Regions from separate parts of the Rhizobium oryzihabitans genome, predicted to be linked through region 1. Evidence: predicted binding sites of a transcription regulator. Region 1 holds the regulator's gene; each other region holds the start of a gene.
What was found. Region 1 encodes PhoB, which activates phosphate uptake and scavenging genes when phosphate is short. Its sites were predicted from a motif close to TGTCATNNANCTGTCAT; they were not measured.
Positions count from the first base shown of each region.

Region 2: G3A56_RS04820 (bifunctional 2',3'-cyclic-nucleotide 2'-phosphodiesterase/3'-nucleotidase) is a predicted target of PhoB. The motif match lies at 2,034-2,050, and genes of this name have one in related genera.
Region 3: G3A56_RS24990 (DUF47 domain-containing protein) is a predicted target of PhoB. The motif match lies at 1,843-1,859, and genes of this name have one in related genera.

Region 1 covers NZ_CP048632.1:1,764,696-1,767,971, forward strand. The annotation lists partial or broken gene G3A56_RS09345 (acetylornithine transaminase) at 1-246, opposite strand, end outside; gene G3A56_RS09350 (GcrA family cell cycle regulator) at 676-1,209, shown strand; gene phoB (phosphate regulon transcriptional regulator PhoB) at 1,511-2,194, opposite strand; gene phoU (phosphate signaling complex protein PhoU) at 2,226-2,951, opposite strand; gene pstB (phosphate ABC transporter ATP-binding protein PstB) at 3,049-3,276, opposite strand, start outside.
Region 2 covers NZ_CP048632.1:884,054-887,329, reverse strand. The annotation lists gene G3A56_RS04820 (bifunctional 2',3'-cyclic-nucleotide 2'-phosphodiesterase/3'-nucleotidase) at 1-1,954, opposite strand, end outside; gene G3A56_RS04815 (PilZ domain-containing protein) at 2,167-2,502, opposite strand; gene G3A56_RS04810 (DUF1203 domain-containing protein) at 2,602-3,069, opposite strand; gene G3A56_RS04805 (DUF4344 domain-containing metallopeptidase) at 3,233-3,276, shown strand, end outside.
Region 3 covers NZ_CP048635.1:1,830,789-1,834,064, reverse strand. The annotation lists gene G3A56_RS25000 (efflux RND transporter permease subunit) at 1-1,232, shown strand, start outside; gene G3A56_RS24995 (NUDIX hydrolase) at 1,248-1,790, opposite strand; gene G3A56_RS24990 (DUF47 domain-containing protein) at 1,904-2,548, shown strand; gene G3A56_RS24985 (inorganic phosphate transporter) at 2,548-3,276, shown strand, end outside.

The DNA.
Region 1 (3,276 bases):
GCCTGGCGAGTTTTTCCTGTCCCGGCACTTCGTAGAGGTTCGAGACGTGCCAGACCTTCTCGGCCTGCGTCTTGATCGCATCCACAAGGTGCGGATGGGCATGGCCCAGCGAGTTGACGGCGACACCGGCCGCAAAATCGAGATATCGTTCGCCGCTTTCCGTGAACAGCCAGACGCCCTCACCGCGCTCAAAGCGCAGGGGGCTCTGGAAAACGTATCAAACAATGGCGCGGCGGCTTCGGCCATGGCTGTATCACTCCTTGCGCAGATGCGCTGTCAACGGTTGTCAATAGGCTTCAAGGGTTATCCCTCGCCTGAAAATCAAAAATGCCGCCTCGCGGCGGCAGGGGCACTATTGTCACTTCGTTTGCCGATGTCAACAAAAGTCCGCGTTTCCCGGGCTTCTCAAGCCCTAGTAGGTGGCGGCCGGTGAGCCCCAAGGTGTTGCCTTTCAGACTCAACTCGCCAGCAAGTTGGGGAAAACCGGAAAATCGATTCCAGATGATTCCCCGACTCTTGCCACGGACTCTGCGTGGCACTAGGTTAATCGCTAATTACTAGACTGCATTGCGGCGGAACTAGTCACCAAAAATCCGGCGGAAACCACGCTTGCGGCACGCCCGCGAGACGGAGAGGGATTCTGCCGAAAATACACGCGACAAGCGGAGAAGCGGCATGAACTGGACAGACGAGCGAGTCGAAAAACTCAAGAAATTGTGGTCCGAAGGGCTTAGCGCCAGCCAGATAGCAGCGCAGCTGGGCGGTGTCAGCCGCAATGCCGTAATCGGCAAGGTCCATCGTCTCAACCTGCCGGGGCGCGTCAAGGCTGGCGGTCCGGTCACTTCGGCACGTTCCGCGCCCAAGCGCACCGCTGCACCTGCTCCGCGCACGACGACTTTCGCAGGCCGCGCCAACGCAGCCCCGGCGCGGGTTCTCACCCGTTCGAACGCGGCAACGGCGCTGCACGAGGAGATCGACATCGAGACCGCACAGGTTCTCGATTACGTTCCTTCCAAAAACGTTGTCACGCCGATTTCCCGTCGCCTGACGCTGACGGAACTGACCGAGCGCACCTGCAAGTGGCCGGTTGGCGATCCGCTGAAGGACGACTTCCATTTCTGCGGTTGTGAAGCGCTGGAATCTTCGCCCTATTGCAAGTTCCATGCGAAACTCGCCTACCAGCCGGTGAGCGAGCGCCGCAAGGCTTGAGTGTTGCGGCACGCATTTCAACACTCAAAATTACGGGCCTTCGGGCCCGTTTTTTTTATGACGAAAAACAGGCCGGCTCCGCGGTCAGCTTGATGACAGCGCGCCGAACCCTTGCCACTCCCTCGCGATTGGGCGTCACCCTTCGATCCTGGTTTCAACTGGCTGCCGATCCTCCGTGAAAACGGAGAATGGCATTGAGTTTTGTGGATGTTGATATAGAAAAAGCCCGAAACCGTTTCCGATTTCGGGCCTGCTTTTTTGCGGCACCATGTTGCCAGCGAAACTATCGGCTCCGCTTCGCTCAGGCTTCCATCGAATATCCGGCGCCACGCACAGTGCGGATAACATCCTGCATGTGCGAAAAATTCAGAGCCTTGCGCAGACGGCCGACATGCACATCGACAGTGCGCTCATCGACATAGATATCGTGACCCCAGACGCCATCCAGCAATTGCGAGCGGGAAAACACCCGGCCCGGCGATGTCATCAGGAACTCCAGCAAGCGGAATTCCGTCGGGCCGAGGCGAACTTCGCGGCTTTTGCGGTGAACGCGATGGGTTTCGCGATCGAGTTCGATATCGCCGCATTTCAGCACCGATGACAGAACCTCGGGCCGGGCCCGGCGCAGCATGGCCTTGACGCGGGCCATGAGTTCCGGCGTCGAAAACGGCTTGACGACATAATCATCGGCACCGGTGGCAAGACCGCGAACCCGCTCGCTTTCCTCTCCGCGCGCCGTCAGCATGATGATGGGCAGGCGTTCGGTTTCCGGCCGCATTCTCAATCGCCTGCAGAGTTCGATACCGGACACGCCGGGCAGCATCCAATCCAGGATGAGAAGATCCGGAATACGCTCCTGCAGCCTGATTTCCGCCTCGTCGCCACGGGGTATCGTGTCGACGTCGTATCCCTCAGCCTCGAGATTGTAACGAAGCAGGACGCTCAGCGCTTCCTCGTCTTCCACAACTGCAATCTTGGGCACCATATATTGAACTCCGCAAGCTTCTGCTTGTCTGTTACTCGGTCACCGAACCGAGGGTGTTGGAACTGTCGTCCTTCGGACGCTCGCCCTCCGGCTGGCTGCCGGTGGTCATGTAATAGATCGTCTCGGCAATATTCGTGGCATGGTCGCCGATGCGCTCGATGTTCTTGGCGCAGAACAGAAGATGCGTGCAGGTGGTGATGTTGCGCGGATCTTCCATCATGTAGGTCAGAAGCTCCCGGAAGAGCGACGTGTACATGGCGTCGATTTCCTCGTCGCGCTCGCGAATGGCATTGGCCTTCTCGGCGGAACGGGTGGAATAGACGTCGAGGACTTCCTTGAGCTGCACCAGCGCCAGCTCCGACAGATGTTCGATGCCGCGCGCGAGCTTGCGCGGCACGCCGGTTCCGGCAACCGCAATGACGCGCTTTGCGGTGTTCTTGCCCAGATCGCCGACGCGCTCGAGATCGGCGGCGATGCGCAGGGTGCCGATGATCTCGCGAAGGTCGGCCGCCACAGGCTGGCGTCTGGCGATGGTGACGATGGCCTTGTCGCCGATTTCGCGTTCGGCATGGTCGAGAATTGTATCGTCGGAAATGACCTTCTGCGCGAGTGCGGCATCGGAATTGACGAGCGCACGCACGGCGTCGCCGCACATCTGCTCGGCAAGACCGCCCATTTCGGCGATGCGGCGCGTCAGAAACTTCAATTCGTCGTCATAGGCGGACAGGATATGCGAATGGGTCGTTGTCTGTGTCACGGTCTAGTCCTCCGGCTTGGCCTGCATGCGCGTACCCGGAAGCGGGCACGGCAGAGGCACCAGTCTTGTTCGGTTTCGAGAAAGCGCCGGCCGGGGATCAGCCGAAGCGGCCCATGATGTAATCCTGCGTGCGCTGGTCATCCGGATTGGTGAACATCTTGTCCGTTTCATTTTCTTCGACAAGATGACCAAGATGGAACATGGCCGTACGCTGCGAAACACGCGCCGCCTGCTGCATGGAGTGCGTGACGATGACGATCGTGTAGTTGGTGCGCAGTTCGTGGATCAGTTCCTCGACCTTTGCGGTCGCGATCGGATCGAGCGC
Region 2 (3,276 bases), 880 kb from region 1:
CGCCGTCGCCTGCATCCTCTATTTTCGCGCCCTTGATATCCGCCGCATAGTGGCGACCCTTCGGGCCGGTCTCGAAGATCGCGCTGGTATTGGCGACAGGGGCGAATGACCAGTTGGCATCCGCCGATGGGTTGATGGTGCCCTGATCGATGATATAGCGCACAATCACGTCGCGGTTGGTGTCGGGTGCCACGAAGATCACCTTGTCGGCTGCGATATCGGGGAATTTGCCACCGCCGCCGGCGCGGTAATTATTGGTCGCCACCACGAATTTCTGCTCGGGATCGATCGGCTTGCCTTCAAATTGCAGGTTGACGATGCGGTTGCTGTCGGGATTGACCGCCTTGCCGTCCTTGTCGAACTTCGCCGGCTTGGAAATATCGATCTGGTAGGTGACACCGTCGATGACGTCGAAATTATAGGACGGAAAATCCGCGTTCAAGAGCGGTGCGTCTTTCGCGCCGGCCTCGACCGTGTTGAACATGCCGGCAGACATTTCCAGCCAGTTCTTCACCTGCGCGCCGTTGATCAGCACCGCCTGCACCGTGTTGGGGTAGAGGTAAAGATCGGCGACGTTCTTGATGGCGATGTCACCGGCGGGGACATCGGTATAATAATCCGCGCCACCGCGACCGCCCGACTTGAAGGGTGCGGCTGCCGAAAGCACCGGCAGGTCCTTATATTGCCCTTCCTTCAGCATGTCCTTGATATACCAGGTCTGGGCGTTGGAGACGATCTGGACGGAAGGATCGTCGGCCACCAGTGCGAAATAGGAATAGAGCGGGGCAGAGGTCTTGCCGACCGGCCGGCGCACATAGGCGAGCGCCGCTTCGTGATCGGCCTTGGCGGCGGCGATGACTTCCGGCTTGTCCGTGAAGTCTGCAACGATCTTGCGGTTTTCGTCGCGGTGATAAATCGGACGGGCTTCAGAGGTGAAGTCGACAATCTTCCAGCTCTTGCCGTCCTTTTCGAGCAGCAGGTCGATGAGGCCCATATGCGACCCCCAGAAACCGGCCATCACGGCAGGCTTGCCCAGAAGCGTACCCTTCACCGCATCCACACCCTCGATGCCGTCCCAGGTCTTCGGACCGGGGAAGACGAGATGCTGGTGGCCGGTGAAAATGGCGTCGATGCCCTCGACACCCGCCAGATAAAGCGAGGCGTTCTCCATGCGATCGGTCTGGCCCTTGCCGTCGATGCCGGAATGGGACAGCGCGATGACGATATCGGCGCCTTCTTCCTTCATGACCGGCACCCAGGCTTTCGCCGCCTCGACGATATCGCGCGTCTGCGCCTTGCCCTCGAGGTTCTTGGAATCCCACATCATGATCTGCGGCGGCACGAAGCCGATGATGCCGACCTTGACCGGGCTGGTGACGCCCGCGCCGTCGCGGATCTGTTTTTCGAGGATGACGTAAGGCTTGAAGAACAGCTCGTCCTGCTTGGGATCAGATGCCAGCTGACCCTTGGTGAGGTTGGCACAGACATAGGGAAAACCGGCACCCGCCAGCGTATTGGCCATATAGTCGAGGCCATAATTGAATTCGTGATTGCCAAGCGTGCCGCAATCATAGCCGAGAACATTCATGGCATTGATCACGGGGTGCTTGTCGCCGGCCTTCATGCCCCGCTCATAGGCGATGTAGTCGCCGAGCGGATTGCCCTGCAGGAAGTCGCCATTATCCACCAGCATCGAGTTTCCGGCTTCGGCGCGGATCGTGCCGATGATCGAGGCCGTGCGGGAAAGCCCCATCGTGTCGTTCGGCTTGTCGGCGTAATAATCATAGGGAAAGACGTGAACGTGAATGTCCGTCGTTTCCATGATGCGCAGATGCGCCTGATTGGCCGCAGCACGCGCGGCAAAAGGGTGCAGCATCACCAGCGCCGAGGAGGCCGCAATGCCGCCGAGAAGCGAACGGCGGGTGATGGGGTGGAGAGCGAGAAGCGACGACATGGGAACTCCTTCGGATGAAGCTTGCTCTGTCATGGAAAACGACAAGGTAGAAGCAATCGCCGAGGAGTCCATCATCAAAATGACAGGGCGGTGACGGACGGAGCCTTTTTCAACCGTTTGATAAATTTTTTGTCACGGGAGCGCCACGCGCGTCATCGCATGGGAATGCGCTTTGCTTGGTCAGCGCATTCCGATTTCGGAAACCGATGTCTTCAGCGGGCGAGCGTCGGCTTCACTTCTTCATGGAAAAAGCGGAAATAGGAGGAAAGCTGCGCCAGCGTGTTGCTGGAAAGCCTTAGTTGCAGGCCGAGGCGGTTCTGGTGCTGCCATTGCACTTCACCTTCGATGAAACCAAGGTCCTCGCTCTGCACCTTGACCCGGCTGCCCTTGGCGGCAGCGAAAGGTCCGTCCAGTTCGAGCGCCATTCCGGTGGCCGACAGGTCCAGTACGCGGCCCCGGGTCGACTGGCTGAAATAATGCACGGTCGCGAAAATCCTGGTCTTGCTGCGCGGTGCGCTGCGGGTCGCCATATTAAGGTTGTTTGCCATTTTGCTACTCAAATCAATTGTTTTCGATACCATGCATCATGGCGCTGAAAGTTTGAAAGCCGTTTAGCTCTGCTGTTAAAATTGTAAGTAATCGTGCGATTATGCTCTATCAATACGGCACTGGTAGCAATTATTGCGGGCAGAACGCACGTGTACATAGGCGACGTCGCCGCGCTCCAGAAGATGTTCGGCGCGTGCCAAGATCTCACTGGTCGCGGTCACCGCGCCGGTGCCGTAGACGATGCGGTTGTCAGCGCCATATCCGCGAACGATATAGTCCGGGCTGTTAAGCATCGGGGGAACGGCATCCGTTTGCGGATAGCGCTCACAGGCCTCCGCGTGAAGAAAGACCGGGCCCGTTTCGGCATAGGGCTGGAGCGAGGGGAAGGGCCGGTAGGCGAGGATCAGCATTCCTTCGCCTTCGTTAATCTGGGCAAGGCAATGGCGGCAGGGCATGCCGCCGGGGGAAACGGCTTTTTCCGGCGGGTTGCCATAGGCGTCGCCAGCTCCTGCACGAAAGGCTTCAGCTTCCTTAGCCGGCATTGCTGTAAAAACGAGATCGGTCATGGCTTGGTCCTATAGGTTCGGGTCGGCGTTGCTTCTTTGCAGCTATGATCTCGAAACAGAGCTCTATCCACCCGATTCTTGACAGGCGATGCAACCAGCCCATTGCGTGTTTCGTTAGCATCGGGAATCAGTGACGCTCCTCGTTCCCGGAAGGTCTGATTTTATGTTCCGTCGTTTTCTGGCCGCCGTTCCGCTGGCTTTCGTTTC
Region 3 (3,276 bases), on a different replicon from region 1:
AGCGCCTGTCGGCCATACCCGGCATCGACGTCGCAATCCAGCAGAACGGCCTAGGCGGTGGCGAAAGTCCGGTGCAGCTCAGCATCCTCGGCGACGACCGGGCGATCCTCGAAAAAATCGCCGCCGGTCTCGTGCAGGACATGAAAAAAATCCCCGGTCTTGTGGATGTCACGTCCAGCGCCAAGAACGTGACCTCGATCCTGTCCATCCGCCTCAAACGCGATGCGGCCAGCGATCTCGGCATTGCCAGATCCGATCTTGCCGCCGCACTCTCTCCTCTCGTCGGGGGCGAGGACGTCTCGAAATGGACGGATACGGACGGCACGAGCTACGACATCGTCGTGCGCCTGCCCGGTGAGCGGCGTTCCGATACGACGGCGCTGGGTGAACTGATGATCGCGACCAGCCGCACGGCAGCGAACGGCGCGCCCCTCATGGTGCGTCTCGATCAGGTCGCCGATATCGCCACCGTGCCGGCGCCCGCCGAAATCCGCCGCATCGAGAACCGCCGCGAAGTGCTTGTTTCGGCCAATGTCAGCGGCCGCACGCTTGGGGACGTGACAAATGCGTTGCAGAGCCTGACCGCCTCCCGCGATCTGCCTGACGGTTACCGCATCCGCTTCGGAGGCGAAGCCGAAACCATGCAGGAAACGGTTGGGCACATGGTCAAGGCGCTCGTCATGGCGGTCATCTTCATCTACATCGTGCTCGCCTCGCAATTCGGCAGCTTCCTGCAACCACTCGCCATCATGGCGTCGCTACCGCTGTCGCTCATCGGCGTCATCCTCGGATTGATGGTGGCCGGCAGCACGATCAACATGTTCTCACTGATCGGTTTCATCATGTTGATGGGCCTAGTTACCAAGAACGGCATATTGCTGGTCGATTTTGCCAATCGCGAAAGAAAACGGGGGCTGTCGTTGAACGAGGCGCTGGCAAGCGCCGGCGTCATCCGCTTCCGTCCGATCGTCATGACGACGCTTGCAATGATCGCCGGCATGATCCCGCTTGGGCTCGCCATTGGCGGTGGCGGCGCACAGCGCGCACCGATGGCGCATGCGGTGGTCGGCGGCCTCATCAGCTCCACCCTGCTCACCCTGATCGTCGTGCCGGTGATCCTGTCCTATATCGACAGCATCACCCGGCGTTTCGCCCGCCTGCTGCCGAAAGCGCCGGATGAGACGGGCGAAACCGGATTGGCAGACCATCCGGCATCACCGTCGCAGACTTGACCACGGGATTTGCGGTCAGGGCCTGTCCTCTGCCTGGCGCTTCTTTTTGCCCTTCGGGCGAAAATCGACCAGGAGCGACTTCAGCTCGATTTCCCGGACGCGTCTTGCCGCCTCGTCCGGGCGAACCCATTCGACGAGGCGTTCGCCGCGCTCCTTGAAACTCGCTTCCTCCCCGGTCACCTCGATCTGGAAGACATCGACGACGCAGGGAACGACATCACCATTGTCGAGCATCTTGAGATAGGTGTAGCGGCCGACCGCCTCTTTTTTGACCCGGCCGCGCACGCCCGCCTCCTCCCATGCCTCGATTGCGGCGGCCTGGTGCGGCTTCTTGCGTTTCATCGGCCAGCCGCGCGGAATGATCCAGCGCGCCGTGACGCGGGAGGTGACAACGAGGATTTCGATCTCTTCGCCGCTGCCGGCATAACGGAAGCACAGGGCGGCATATTGCTGCCGGAAAGCGCCGGTGAAGAGCTTTTCGGGAACCGCAGCGAGCTGCTGGAGCAATGTCAGGGGACGCGCCGGACGGGCTTTCCGGCTTTTCTTCGTGGATTTCATATCCGTTGATAGTGCTGATTTTCCGGGTTGCATCAATGCCCTGCGTGCATTTATGACAGTTTTATGACAATCACCCCCCACAACTAATAAAGCGCCATTGAGGGCCAATTCGCATGATGAGCATTTTTCGCAAGCTGATGCCGCGCGAGGACCGTTTCTTCGACCTGTTTAGCAAACATTCGGAAACCGTCGTCAAAGCGGCAGCAGCTCTGGACCACCTTTTGAGCGGCGTCGACGTCGAGAAAAACTGCGACCTCATCGTCGCCCTCGAAGACCAGGCGGATGATATTACCCGCGATGTGCTGCTTGCGGTGCGCCGCAGCTTCATAACGCCCTTTGATCGTGGCGATATCAAGGACCTGATCCAGTCGATGGATGACGCCATCGACATGATGCACAAGACCGTCAAGACCATCCGCCTTTTCGAACAAACGCAGTTCGACCCGCTGATGCGCGAGATGGGCCATGAAATCGTGCGCGCGGCAAACCTGATTGCCGAAGCCCTTCCGCTTCTGGAAAAGGTCGGCACCAATGCCCAGCGCCTGTCGGCGATTGCCGAAGAGGTGACCCGTGTCGAAGGCCGCTCCGACGAACTTCACGATCAGGGTCTCAAAGACCTCTTCCGGCGCCATGGCGCGGCCGGCGATGCCATGGCCTATATGATCGGCAGCGAGATCTACGGCGAACTCGAAAAGGTCGTTGACCGCTTCGAGGATGTGGCCAACGAGATCAGCGGCATCGTTATCGAGAACGTCTGATGGAAGTCGCGCTTGCACTGCCGCTGCTTGTCGGCCTCATCGCCATCGCGCTGTTCTTCGATTTTCTGAACGGTCTCCACGACGCCGCAAATTCCATCGCCACCATCGTCTCCACCCGCGTGCTGCGCCCGCAATATGCGGTGGCATGGGCGGCCTTCTTCAATTTCATCGCCTTCCTGTTCTTCGGCCTGCATGTGGCCGAAACGCTCGGCACCGGCATCATCGATCCCGGCATCGTTTCGCCGCAGGTCATCTTCGCGGCGCTGATGGGCGCCATCGTCTGGAACATCGTCACCTGGATTTTCGGAATTCCCTCCAGCTCGTCGCATGCGCTGATCGGCGGTCTCGTCGGCGCGGGATTTGCCAAGGTCGGTTTCAATTCCATCGTCTGGTCGGGTCTGCTGAAAACCGTGGGCGCGATCTTCATGTCGCCCGCCATCGGCTTCTTCCTGGCCCTCTTGCTGGTTCTCGCCGTGTCCTGGCTGTTCGTACGCCAGACGCCCTTTGCGGTGGATCGCACGTTCCGCGTCATGCAGTTCATCTCCGCCTCGCTCTACTCTCTCGGCCACGGCGGCAACGATGCGCAGAAGACCATGGGCATCATCGCCGTGCTGCTGTTCAGCCAGGGGCATCTGGGCGACAGCTTCTATGTGCCGTTCTGGGTGGTCATCTCCTGCCAGTCGGCCATGGCGCTCGGCACGCTGTTCGGCGGCTGGCGCATCGTGCAC